Regions from separate parts of the Paenibacillus sp. YPG26 genome, predicted to be linked through region 1. Evidence: riboswitches for the same ligand, from Rfam matches in the RefSeq annotation. Region 1 holds a riboswitch; the other holds the start of a gene.
What was found. A riboswitch is a leader RNA that binds a small molecule or an ion and turns the genes downstream of it on or off. The one in region 1 is predicted to bind FMN.
Positions count from the first base shown of each region.

Region 2: linked by a shared signal. The riboswitch ahead of ribD (bifunctional diaminohydroxyphosphoribosylaminopyrimidine deaminase/5-amino-6-(5-phosphoribosylamino)uracil reductase RibD) and the one ahead of LDO05_RS12630 (DMT family transporter) in region 1 are both predicted to bind FMN.

Region 1 covers NZ_CP084530.1:2,685,506-2,692,344, forward strand. Annotated here, with positions in the region: gene LDO05_RS12615 (DUF4349 domain-containing protein) at 1-565, opposite strand, end outside; gene LDO05_RS12620 (ABC transporter ATP-binding protein) at 706-2,481, opposite strand; gene LDO05_RS12625 (AraC family transcriptional regulator) at 2,654-3,544, shown strand; FMN riboswitch at 3,627-3,781, shown strand; gene LDO05_RS12630 (DMT family transporter) at 3,921-4,868, shown strand; gene pfkB (1-phosphofructokinase) at 4,977-5,930, opposite strand; gene LDO05_RS12640 (MFS transporter) at 6,321-6,839, opposite strand, start outside.
Region 2 covers NZ_CP084530.1:1,747,439-1,754,277, forward strand. Annotated here, with positions in the region: gene LDO05_RS08165 (spore germination protein) at 1-239, shown strand, start outside; gene lysA (diaminopimelate decarboxylase) at 349-1,680, shown strand; gene LDO05_RS08175 (peptidylprolyl isomerase) at 1,794-2,225, shown strand; gene tlp (small acid-soluble spore protein Tlp) at 2,317-2,547, opposite strand; FMN riboswitch at 2,721-2,872, shown strand; gene ribD (bifunctional diaminohydroxyphosphoribosylaminopyrimidine deaminase/5-amino-6-(5-phosphoribosylamino)uracil reductase RibD) at 3,123-4,226, shown strand; gene ribE (riboflavin synthase) at 4,293-4,964, shown strand; gene LDO05_RS08195 (bifunctional 3,4-dihydroxy-2-butanone-4-phosphate synthase/GTP cyclohydrolase II) at 5,064-6,302, shown strand; gene ribH (6,7-dimethyl-8-ribityllumazine synthase) at 6,338-6,805, shown strand.

The DNA.
Region 1 (6,839 bases):
TCATTTTCGCCTTAAGCCTGGACTCCAGATCTATATATTCTTCGGTTACATCCTGTCCCTCAATATTCTGATCCATTGATTCATGCTTAATCTTGCCGATTCCGTCAATGAACGAATTGAATCCCGCCGCAGGGATCTTGATTACAAAATTACCTCCTAATTGCTGATCGCTCTGATTCTCGGAGAATTGAACAATATACCCGCCTGCCTTAGCGATGTGCTCTCTTATTTCTGTCTGAACCTTTCTGTAATCCTTGACTCTCATCGACAATTCGGCCTTATAAATGAGCTTCTTATCAGCCCCTGCCTTGATTTCACTATTCGCAAATCCTGATGATGGCTGCTTAGACTCCGTTAAAGTGGCAGCAGCGGCTGCGTCATCTATCGCAGAGACACTGTTAGTATCCACAGCTGATCCAGCCGTGGATTGCGCGGCGTTCTTCATGTCAGATGAAGACGAACCGCTTAATTCCATTTTTGCTGTACTGCCGCCAGCCGAAGAACAAGCTCCAAGCACTAGAGAAAGACCCAACACCAAACTGCATATGAACCCCCGTTTTTTCATCTTTCAGCCTCCTGTTCAACTATCTATCTCTCCACCCTGACGCTTACAAATGCTGGAAGGTTGCATGTTTCAAATAATGAACACAAAAAAGCAGCCCCTATCAGGCTGCCTTTATGCCAAATCTATTTTGCTTCCCTGTGCTACATATTTTTGAGCTTGAAGAATTCACCCTTCTTCTCAATCAGCTCATCGTAGGTTCCGCTCTCTACAATCCTGCCTTTCTTCATAACGACAATTCGGTCCACATTTCTAACAGTCGATAGGCGGTGAGCGACAATGAACGTAGTTCTTCCTTCCATCAGCTGCTCCATCGCCTGCTGCACATGCCGTTCAGATACGTTATCCAGCGCGGAGGTCGCCTCGTCAAGAATAATAATTTTGGGATCACGGACCAGGGCTCTTGCAATCGCAATGCGCTGACGCTGCCCGCCGGATAATCTTCCCCCATGTTCTCCGACAGAAGTATCAAGCCCCTGTGGGAGGCTGTCGATGACATCCTTCAGATTCGCCATCCAGATAGCTTTCTGCAGATGCTCTTCCGAGATATCAGGGAGCCCATAGGTGATGTTCTCACGAATGGTTCCCGAGAAGAGAATGTTATTCTGCAGCACAATCGCAAGCGACTGTCTATACCTCTTCATACTGAGCTCATCCATAGGGATCCCGTCTATCCAGATTTGGCCGGACTGCGGCTTGTAGAAGCCGATAATCAAATTCAGGATCGTAGACTTACCTGACCCGGATTCGCCTACAAAAGCAATTTTTTCGCCAGGCTTGACGTCCAGTGTGAAATCGCTCAGCACATGGCGGTCCGATTCCTTATATTTGAATCCCATCTTCTCGAACTTATAAGCTCCGTGAATAACCTCAGGATTAACACGTCCCTTGTATTCTTCCGTCTCTTGGGACAGCAGAACCTCTGACACGGAATGAAGGGATTCAAAGCCCTTCACCAGGTTCGGGTATACGTTCAGGATAGAGCTTACCGATCCGATAATCATATTGAAAAATCCTTGGTACATCACGATGTCGCCAATCTCCATCATTCCGATCCGGGCTAAATAAGCCGTGAAGAAGAGACAGCCAACCTGGAACAGCTGGAAGACCACCCAGCTGGTTGAACCGAAGTAGGCTTCAAGCACATCCAGCTTGTATCCTCGCTCACGAATGTGCTGAAGAGCTTTATCCACCTTGCGGATCTCTACTTCCTCCAGTCCGTGCGCACGTGTCACCGGGATCATTTCAACCGTCTCGGATACGGTCCCCGACATTTTCTCAATATTGTGCCGAACCTCGCGGTTGCTGTTCGACATCTTTGTTCGGAAGAACCGGACAAGGTAGATTGACGTTGGCGCCATCAGAATAAAGAATAAAGCTACGATCCAGCTATGGTATAAAGTAAGTCCGATAATGATAATTAAGCTGATTCCTGATGGAATTATGGTCATCATCATTTGTCTGGACAGGAAATCGATAGCCTCCACATCCCTAAGCACCTTGGACTGCAGCCTTCCCGCATTCATATCGCCGTGATAACTGAGCGAGAGCTGCTGCAGCTTCCGCACGAGCGTGCTGCGCAGTCCGGCTTCCACATGCCGTACGGCCATACTGATATTGCTGATGTGCAGCGTATGTGTGGGAATATTCTGAAGAATGATGACCACAATGACCGCCAGGTTAATCCAGAACTCCGATACCGAGTGCCGGTCCGGATAGCTGACCAGATTGATGATATTCGCCGTAACCACCGGAAGTACCCAGACAGGCAGTGCTTTTAGTGTATAGTAAAAAGCCGATAGCGCAACTTTGCTTCCGTGGTTTTTGAACAGTCTGGCCAGCAGGCTTAGCGGCTTCATCTTCGCCCCCTGCTCACTCTCGAACCATTTTGTGTAATCCAGTGTTTCTAATTTTGCCATTTCCTTCACCCGCTTTTTTACTTATGATATGAATAGGGACTTCCTGTTTAGATCAGCCCGAACAGCACAGAAATAAGTATAATTCTAAGGGCCTGGATCATCTATAACATAATCGGCCCCGATTCTAACACAAGTTTAACTAAATCGGACATTCAGGGAGTTGTTATTCATCATGAGAAAGCTGCCGCCGGAACGCTGGTTCCCTCATATACGTTCAGAGATTTGTATATATTCTACACATACACGTACCGTTAGAAGTGGTTGGACCTGCGGGCGCCATGTTCACCACATGTTATTTGAGATTAACCTCGTGCTTGAGGGTACCCAGACCGCTATTGCCGGTTCCACTGAATATGAGCAGCAGGCTGGCGATTTGATGCTGATCTCTCCCATGCAAATGCATGATTATCAAATCAGAGGGCATGAGAATGCAACCTTTTTTGTGATGCATTTTCAAGTGGATGACCCCTTATTCCTCAAGCTGTTCGAAATGAATAATAAGGGGCTCTATACGAAGGGAGATCCGCTGAATACCCTGCTCGTTCCCCTGGTAGAGAATTTGATGGAAGCATTGTATGAAGACTCTAAGTCAACCTCCAAATTGTTTCTCCACCTCTTCACACTTATTACTGAGCTTCAGTCTTATTTCGAGCAAGAGAGCCAGGGCAAGGAGCCCAATCTGCGTTCAGAGCTCTCCTACCTGATTGCGAAGCAGGTGGAGACATTAGTATTATCCTCAGATACTGATATTTCAGATGCGTCGGGTGACTGGCTGGAGAATATATCGCATCAGCTGGGGGTTAGCCGCAGACATTGTCACAGGGTGTTCAAGCAGTTCTATGGCATGTCCCCCCGGGAATATCTGATGATCCTCAAGCGTCAGGAAGCGATGCAAATGCTGGTCAGCAGCAGTGAGTCAATTGAGAGCATCGGGCACCGGATTGGTTATGAGAATGTTCAGAGCTTCAGCCGTCAGTTCGCAGCCTGGACGGGATGTACACCAGGTACGTTCCGCAGGAATCATCAAGACAAAGTACTGCACCTAACGCCGCTTGATAGATGAGCACGTATAGAAAATATTTTGAATCTGTCATATTGACAGTAAACGCTTCCATGTAGTTAGATGGATGTACAATTAATCGAATATGGATCTTCGGGGGCAGGTGAAATTCCTGACCGGCGGTGATGGTTCGTGCGTGAACCTTAAGCCCGCGACTCGTCATGATTGCTCAAGCAAAGTGACGACTGACTTGGTGTGATTCCAAGGCCGACGGTACAGTCCGGATGGGAGAAGATCATACAGCAGGCCGTGTTACAGTCTTGTTACCTGTGCGCAGTGGCTTGTTTGATGAGCCCCCGTGTATACTTAATCAAGTATATGCGGGGGTTTTCTACATCGAGGTCCTATATTCAGAACTATATGTTGGGAGTTTTTGAATATGGAAAATGTTAATATTAACCCCGCACTAACCTACACCCGTAGACGGGTAGGCACAGGTTTCTGGTTCGTCGTCCTGGGCGCAGCTCTTTGGGGAGCCGATCCATTATTCCGGATTCAGCTGCTGAAGCACCTCACCTCGGCGCAGATCGTTCTTGTTGAACATGTCCTGTTATTCTTGTTCGCTGCTCCGGTGTTATGGTCACACCGCAATGAGCTGAAGACCGTCCGTCTCAAGCAGGCAGCTGCGCTTCTCTTTATTTCCTGGGGAGGCTCTGCGGTCGCATCCATTCTGTTCACCCAGGCCCTATCTTCGGGCAGCAGCAATCTTAATGCCGTACTTCTGCTTCAGAAGATGCAGCCTCTGTTCGCGATTGTGATGGCAAGATTTATTTTAAGAGAAGCTTTGCCTAAATATTTCTCAGGACTCATTGTACTGGCTATTGCCGGAACATATCTGCTAACCTTTGGATGGACACTCCCGATAGGCAATCTCAGCGATTTCATTCAGATTGGAAGCCTGCTTTCTCTTGGTGCAGCAGCACTTTGGGGAGGATCCACAGTGATGGGACGTTATATGCTCCGGAGTATGAAATATGAGACGGTAACCTCCTTGCGCTTCATGCTTGCCTTACCCCTGCTGTTCCTGATCACCTCCTCCGAGGGAGCTGCTTGGACGCTGCCTTCGGGTACGGGCGAACTAACAGTCACCTCCGTGAACATGTTGCTCCAAGCTTTGGTGCCTGGTCTGCTTAGTCTGCTTCTCTACTACAGAGGGCTATCTACAACGAAGGCTTCCTTCGCTACCCTTGCTGAGCTGAGCTTCCCGATGGTTGCTGTGCTGGTGAACTGGATTGTCTTTAAGCAAGTCATTACCATGCCTCAATTTGTTGGATTCATTTTCATTTGGACCGCCCTGTTCGTGATCTCAAGACAACAGCAGGATTAAGATTATAAATTATGCACAAGAGCCGCGCTTGACTAGCTAGTCAATACGCGGCTCTTTTTTGCGTGAATAGCTCGCTCTCCAAGATCGATTGCATTATCCGCAAGCTTATCATTCATCCAGACAATCAACATGGTCTATACCTACCAGGCTCATACTCTCGTTAACTTCATTCTTGCTGCATACTTCTGTCCCTTCCTTAGAGGCAGTGATGGATCCGGCAGCCGTGGCCGCCCGGGCAAGCCGTTCCAGATCATGTCCGGCAATTATGCTGGAAGCCATGGAGGCTACCATGGAATCCCCAGCCCCGACCGTGCTCTTCGGCTTAATAGAGAAAGGACTAGTCTTTAGCACCTCATCAGCGCTTGCAAAAATCGCGCCATCGGCTCCCATGGACACAACTACCAGCTGAATTCCTTCCTGAAGCAGGCCACGACATGCCTGAACAATGGCCTCCATTGATTCCAGCTTCCGGTTCACAAGCTGCTCAAGCTCATGAATATTCGGCTTGATGGCATAAGGCTTTCCTTGAAGCCCTTCGGCTAGAGCCTCCCCATCCGCATCGAGTATCGTCTTCACGTTCTTGTGGCTTGCCATGTCTGTCAATGTCCGGTAGATGCCTGGCGGTATTCCTGGAGGGATGCTTCCCCCCAGGACCAGAACCTCAGCTCCCTCAAGCATTGATTCCATCTGCTCCATGAATTCAAGCATATTCGTCTCTTTAATTAGTGAGCCTCGTTCATTGATCTCCGTAGTAATCGATGTAGACACATCCACAATCTTGAGATTTGTTCTTGTCTCCTCATCCACCTGGATAAAGGCATGCTGAACCCCGAGTTCATCCAGACCCTCAAGAAGCTGCCGTCCGCTGTATCCTCCAACAAAGCCTGTCGCTGTTACAGAGACTTGGAAATTACCAAGTACCTTCGCCACGTTAATGCCTTTGCCGCCAGGATCAACTCTGCTCGCCCGGACGCGGTTAAGAGCACCGACCTGAAGCTCTTCAAGTGTCACTGTCTTATCAAGTGCCGGATTCAAAGTAACTGTAATTACTGCTGCACTCATCTCATCTTCTCCTATTCGGAAGCGAGTGTAACTTCTACTTCGAGCTTGTATAGTTCATTCACGAAGTCTGATTAGGCTCCCTCGTCAAAATATAATCATTTATGAATATATTGTTCTTTTCCAGCTCTGTAAATAGGTATTATGTGCTCGTACATGATGATACATGGACAAATATGTACACATACAAAAAGTCCGCCAATCTTATCAGAATGACGGACCTTCTTATTCCACCTAATTTAATCTATTCCCTAGCAGGCAAGAAGCTTGCTGAATCACCTGGTGGACTGACAATTTCAGGCGTGTGTCCTGGGCGTGCCGAGCCATCATCGTAATGAAGTTACGATTGAGATTACGATTGAGGTTACGTATTGAACCTCGCCTAACGCCTCCTTAATGTCCGGTACTCATATTGATATGATCCAAGTGTCTGCGGCGCAGAATCAGGACCATAACACCCAGCATGACCATGAAAGCGCCGAACCAGAAAGGCGACTGGGGAGTCGACCACTCGGACAGCTTGCCTGCCAGCCAAGGGGAGAGCGCTCCCCCAAGAAAGCGTACAAAGCTGTAGGAGGCTGATGCCGTCGCCCGTTCGACGGGTGCGGCCTGCATGACAGCAGTCGTAATCAACGTGTTGTTGATCCCTAGGAAGATGCCTGCTGCTATGACCGCCACGATTACCGTTGCCGGAGAATGATTGATCGTTCCCACGGCCATTACACCCAGATCGACCGCGAACAGAGTGAGCATCCAGCTGATCGATTTAACAAGACTATAGCGTCTCTGCAGCTTGGGTGCCACCAGAACGGAGGTAATGGCCAGCATTATCCCCCAGCCAAAGAATACATAACCGAGTCCATGCTCATCCAGCTTCATGACATACGGAGAGTAAGCCATCAACGTGAAGAA
Region 2 (6,839 bases), 940 kb from region 1:
TGCTGCTGCTGATCTCGGTTGCGCTGTTTGGAGTTCCTGGGTTTGTTGGCGGAGTGACCTTGTTTGTTGTTTTACTCACCATCCGCCGATCTTACAATTCATCCTATCTGTGGCCGTTTATACCTTTTAATGCAAAAGCGATGTTCGCCTTTCTGTTCCGTGTGCCTGTAAGCTATTCGAAGAAACGTCCTTCCTTCAACAAAACGAGGGACAACACCAGAATGCCGCGCGAGAACTGACCTTTAGACCGGTTGATAAAAAACACAAATCAAATACGCAAAAATCCATTATTCGATTTCCACTTTTTTTGTTATACTTAGTAAAATCAAATTAATCGGAGGATTGCGAATGTTTCTACACGGTACAAGCACAATCAATACACAAGGACACCTCGAAATTGGAGGCTGTGATACAGTAGAGCTCAAAGAGAAATATGGAACACCCTTATATATTGTTGACGAGGCGCTAGTTCGTCAGCGGAGCCGCGAATATGTGGAAGCCTTTAAGCAATCCGGACTTTCTTTCCAGGTTGCCTATGCGAGCAAAGCGTTCTGTACGCTGGCCATGTGCCGATTGGCAGAGGAAGAAGGGCTCTCTCTGGATGTTGTATCTGAAGGAGAGCTCTACACAGCACTGCAGGCTGGATTCCCAGTAGGAAGAATTCACTTCCACGGGAATAACAAGACGCCTGAAGAGATTCAGATGGCGATTACAGCGGGGATTGGTTGTTTTGTTGTTGATAATTTCACCGAGATTCATCTGCTGAATGCGATTGCTAAGGAGAATGATGCCCGGGTTAACGTACTGCTTCGTGTTACTCCAGGGGTAGAAGCCCATACGCATGAATATATTTCCACGGGTCAGACAGACTCCAAGTTTGGATTCGATATTGGAAATGGCTCGGCATTTGAAGCTGTGAAGCTGGCAAGCGAGCAGTCCAATCTGAATCTGCTGGGCGTTCATTCCCATATCGGCTCCCAAATCTTTGAGGTGGAAGGCTTCCAGATGGCGGTTGAGCGCGTTGCCGCTTTTGCCAAATCCGTAAAAGAGCAGCTGAATGTGATCTTCCAGGTTGTGAACCTGGGCGGCGGCTTCGGAATCCGTTATATGGAAGAAGATACCCCGCTTAAGATTTCCGAGTATGTTAAAGCCATTACAGATGGCGTGAAGCAGCATTTTACCGGAACCTATGACAAGCTTCCTGAAATCTGGGTTGAGCCAGGCCGGAGTATTGTCGGGGATGCGGGCACAACCTTGTATACGGTCGGTACAACTAAGGACATTCCGGGCGTGCGCAAATATGTGGCTGTAGACGGAGGTATGACCGATAACCCTCGTCCGGCGCTGTATGAGTCGAAATATGAAGCTATGCTGGCGAACCGCGGGAACGATCAGTCGGAAGAGACAGTATCTATTGCAGGCAAATGCTGCGAGAGCGGAGATATGCTGATTTGGGATTTGGATCTGCCAAAAGTAAGCAGCGGCGATCTCCTGGCAGTCTCCTGCACAGGTGCATATAACTATGCCATGGCAAGCAACTATAACCGGATTCGCAGACCAGCAGTGGTCTTCGTGAAGGACGGGGCAAGTGATCTCGTGGTGAAGAGAGAGACTCTGAATGATATCGTTGCCAATGATCTGATTCCTGAGCGGATCCAGAAGCAGCCTTCATTTAACTAATTATTAGAGGCGGGAGCTGTCAGCTTCCGCTTTTAATTTTGCACTGGGACGGGTTTCATAGTACACTAATGTACGTTGAGTTGTACCCCACTTTGGAAGGAGATGCTTTACATATGGCAAAACAAGCTAAAATCAAAATGGAAAATGGCGGAGAAATTCTGATCGATCTGTTCGAGAATGATGCTCCTAATACTGTGGCTAACTTCGAGAAGCTGGCTAACTCCGGTTTCTACAACGGACTTACATTCCACCGTGTAATCCCTGGATTCGTCGCTCAAGGCGGTTGTCCTAACGGCACGGGTACAGGTGGCCCTGGATACACCATCGATTGCGAGATCAATCCGAACAAGCATGAGCGCGGTGTGCTTGCTATGGCCCATGCGGGTAAGAATACAGGCGGAAGCCAGTTCTACATTACTTATGCTCCACAGCCTCACCTGGATGGCGTGCATACCGTATTCGGCAAGGTTGTTCAAGGTATTGAACTGGTAGATGAGTTCAAAGGCCGCGACAAAATGGAAAAAGTGGAAGTATACGAAGCCTAAGTTCAGTATACAATGCCTAAGTTTAAAGATATAGATCAACGAGAACAGGAGTCCGAATGGACTCCTGTTTGTTGTGCAGCGGAACTAACGCTTAGCGTCCTGAATGCTTCGCTTCATCCTTCACTTCGCTCCGGAATCCGGCGATACTCTCAAGGCGCCGATGGTTCTTGGCCTCAATGTCGCTCTTCTCCTCCGAAGTGATTTCATCTGCATGCTCACTCAAATAGTCCTGCGCTTCGCGGTAGTTCTCAATTGAGTTATGAATATGCTTTTGGAGCTTCTCCACATTGTCTGAACGGTTGTCCGGCTTCGGTCTTGTCATAATGAAACCCTCCTCAAAGTGAAGTTGTATGGAATGCTTCAGGTGAACGATTATAGACTTCCCTGAATACATCCCAGGTACCCGGGGCGAGCCCAAGCATCTTGAGGGAGGAAATGAAAAAGTTGCATTTTTGACAGCCGCTATGATAACATGACAATCAAGTTTAATAGTGTTTTATCCTTCGGGGTCGGGTGAAATTCCCAACCGGCGGTGATGGTGCATACGTGCATCTTAGTCCGTGACCCGGCGAAGCACACAGTGCATCGTCGGCTGACCTGGTGTAATTCCAGGACCGACAGTACAGTCTGGATGGGAGAAGGATGACGCGAACTGCATGACAAGGCTTGGCTTTGTTGTGCTGTTTTAGGGCATATGTTTATTTGAGCAACCATTTTTTGCACGAGACGTTTCTTTTTAAGAATTTCGTTTCTTGTAATAAGCATTGTGGGCAGCTTGAATGAATGGCTATGCCTTAGTTTCGCTGCATAGATCTCTCGTACCCCATCCGGAATTCTTTCCGTATGGGGTTTTTTATATTTAGAACCACGTGGTGCCGAAAGGAGATGACCTCTCAAGTGGAGTTCGTGAATGATGAGTATTACATGTCCATGGCACTGGATATGGCAGAGAAGGCAAGGGGTCAGACGGGAACCAATCCGGTTGTAGGTGCTGTAGTGGTGAAGGATGGATCGATCGCGGGGATTGGCATCCACCTTAAGCAGGGAACTCCTCATGCCGAAGTCCATGCGCTTAATATGGCTGGGGAACTTGCTGTAGGAAGTACCGTGTATGTTACTCTGGAGCCTTGCAGCCATTATGGTCTTACTCCTCCATGCAGTGAGCGATTGATCGCGGAGAAGGTAGCCCGTGTTGTTATTGCATGTGAAGATCCCAACCCCAAGGTTGCAGGACGAGGCATTGCCATGCTCAGGGCAGAAGGGATTGAGGTTCAGGTGGGTGTGCTGCGGGATAGGGCACTGAGCTTGAACAAGAAATTTATCAAATTTATTACTACAGGATTGCCTTATATAACGATCAAAAGTGCCAGCACACTTGATGGTAAAATTGCCTCGGGTGCTGGTGACAGCAAGTGGATTACCAATGAGCAATCACGGGCGATGGTTCATGTGATGCGTCATCAGCATCAAGGGATTCTGGTTGGAATTGGCACGGTCATCGCGGATGATCCAGAATTAAGCACAAGGCTGCCAGTTCCGGGAATATCGCCTGTAAGAATCATCGTAGATTCGAGCTTGCGTATACCGGACCATGCGAAGGTGATTACGGACGCCAAGGCGAAGACCATCTTGCTAACGACTGCTCAAGCTAATGGGAACCGGATCAAGGAGCTTGAAGATAAGGGCATCCGGGTTATTCCCTGCGGAGATGGCCCCACGGTAGATCTGAATCTGGCGTTAAAGCAGCTGGGCAGTGAAGGAATATCCTCGATACTGGTTGAAGGGGGCGGCAGCATTAACGGCAGCTTCATTCAGGAGAAGCTTGTGGATGAAGTAGCCTTGTTCATCGCGCCTAAATTGATCGGGGGTCTAGGATCAACCGGGAACTTCGTCTTCGAGGGATATGCTCAGATGAGAGACGCGGTCACCTTGAAGGATATGTCCGTAGAGGTCATTGACGACAATGTGCTGATTAGGGGCACTCCTGTATGGAGAGAGTAAAATGTGCAATGTATCAGGGGACACGAATTGATTGCCAGAAGATAAGAGCAGGGAGGAGGTGCAGGCATGTTCACAGGGCTTGTTGAGGAAGTAGGGACCCTTAAGTCGGTGCAGCGTAAAGGAGAGGCCATGGTGCTGGATATTCAAGCCAGTGTGATTATGGAAGATCTGAAGCTTGGCGACAGCATCGCAGTCAATGGGGTCTGTCTTACAGCGGTGTCTAATCAAGGGAACTCTTTTGCCGTTGACGTAATGCCAGAGACCTACCGTCACACCAATCTTAGCGCATTGAAAGTTGGCGGGAAAGTAAATCTGGAACGTGCAATGGCAGCAGGCGGGCGATTCGGTGGGCATATTGTTCAGGGACATGTGGATGGCACAGGGACGATTACGGGCGTAACAAGGGACCAAAATGCGGTAGTGTACGACATCGCACCCTCCCAACAATCTTTATTCAAATACATTATACCTCAAGGCTCTATTACGATAGATGGAATCAGTCTTACGGTTGTCAGGTCGAACGGAGAGAAGTTCAGTGTCTCTATAATCCCCCACACCTTGGCGGAGACAGCTCTTTCGGATAAGCGGGCAGGGGATACCGTTAATTTGGAATGTGATGTGCTTGGCAAATATGTAGAGCACCTGTTGAATTATGGAAGCAGAGAGAAGGGGATGGAGGCTGCTCCGAATAAGCAGGGTGTAGGGATGCAGTTTCTCATTGAGAACGGCTTCGCTTAACTGATGACATTCCAAAGAAGATGCAGTTGAAAATATGACAGTCTCAACAAGCGTGAACAGTTGAACTGAGTCCTTCTATACACAAAGGAGTGAGTAGCTATGAGTGATATCCGGCTTGATTTGGTTGAAGAAGCCATTCAAGATCTTCAGAACGGAAAAGTCATTATCGTGGTGGATGATGAAGACCGGGAGAATGAGGGTGACTTCATTGCCCTGGCCGAGAAAGCGACACCCGAAGTGATTAATTTCATGATCAGCCAAGGGCGTGGCCTCGTATGTGTGCCTATTACGCAGGAACGGGCGGATGAGCTGGATTTGAAGCCGATGGTTGCGCAGAATACCGATTTTCATGGTACTGCATTCACGGTCTCGGTAGATCATAAGGATACGACCACGGGCATATCTGCAAAAGAACGCTCGGTTACGATCCAGGGTCTAATGGACCCGGATGCCAGACCCTCTGATTTTCGCCGTCCGGGCCATATGTTCCCTCTAATCGCCAAGAAAGGCGGAGTGCTCCGCCGTGCAGGCCATACGGAAGCCGCTGTGGATCTTGCGATATTGTCAGGAGCTTATCCCGCTGGCGTAATCTGCGAAGTAATTAAGGAAGACGGCACGATGGCCAGATTACCTGATCTGATGCAGATTGCCAAGACTCATGGGCTGAAGCTGATCAGCATCAAGGATCTGATTCAATACCGCAATGAGAAGGAGAGGCTGGTTAACCGGGAAGTGGAGGTCCGGATGCCGACTGACTATGGCGTCTTCCGGGCGGTTGCCTACTCCAATGAAGTTGACCAGAAAGAGCATGTTGCCTTGGTCAAAGGAACCATTGACAGCAGTAAGCCAGTCTTGGTGAGAGTACACTCCGAGTGCTTAACCGGTGATGTATTCCATTCTCATCGCTGTGACTGCGGACCCCAGTTCGAGGCAGCACTGCGGCAGATTGAGGAGGCGGGCAACGGGATTCTGCTCTACATGCGCCAAGAAGGGCGGGGCATCGGGCTGATCAACAAGCTGAAGGCCTACAAGCTGCAGGAAGAAGGGCTTGATACGGTCGATGCCAATCTGAAGCTTGGCTTTGCCGCTGATCTACGTGACTATGGTATCGGGGCTCAGATCCTGAAGGACCTTGACGTGCGGGAGATTAAGCTGATGACCAACAATCCTCGCAAAATTAAAGGGCTGGAGGGGTATGGTCTTCAGGTTGTGGAACGTGTACCTATCCAGATGAAGGAGAATGAAGATAATACGAATTATCTTCATACCAAACAGGCCAAGCTGGGACATATGCTGAAATTCGACGATCTTGAACAGAATGAATCGGCAGAGATCTGAAATTAACTAATTAAACCAAGAAGGGTTGATGAATCATGGGGAACATTTTTGAAGGGAATTTGGTATCGGAAGGTCTTAAATATGCCATAGTTGTAGGGAGATTTAACGAGTTCATTACAAGCAAGCTGCTTGGAGGAGCCCAGGATGCGCTCAAGCGGCATGGTGTCAAGGATGAGGAAGTAGATGTGGCGTGGGTGCCGGGAGCTTTCGAAATTCCATTTGCTGCCCAGAAATTGGCGGAGAGCGGCAAATATGACGCTGTAATTACGCTTGGGACTGTAATCAGAGGATCCACTACTCACTATGACTATGTATGTAATGAAGTTGCCAAAGGAGTCGCAGCTGTCGGCATGAAGACAGGTGTTCCTACGATCTTCGGCGTGCTTACTACGGAGAGCATTGAGCAGGCGATTGAGCGGGCAGGCACCAAAGCCGGGAACAAAGGCTGGGATGCGGCTACCGCAGCGATTGAAATGGCAAACTTGACGAAACAATTAAAATAGTGCTTATTTAGTGTAGTACCATTATAATGGTACT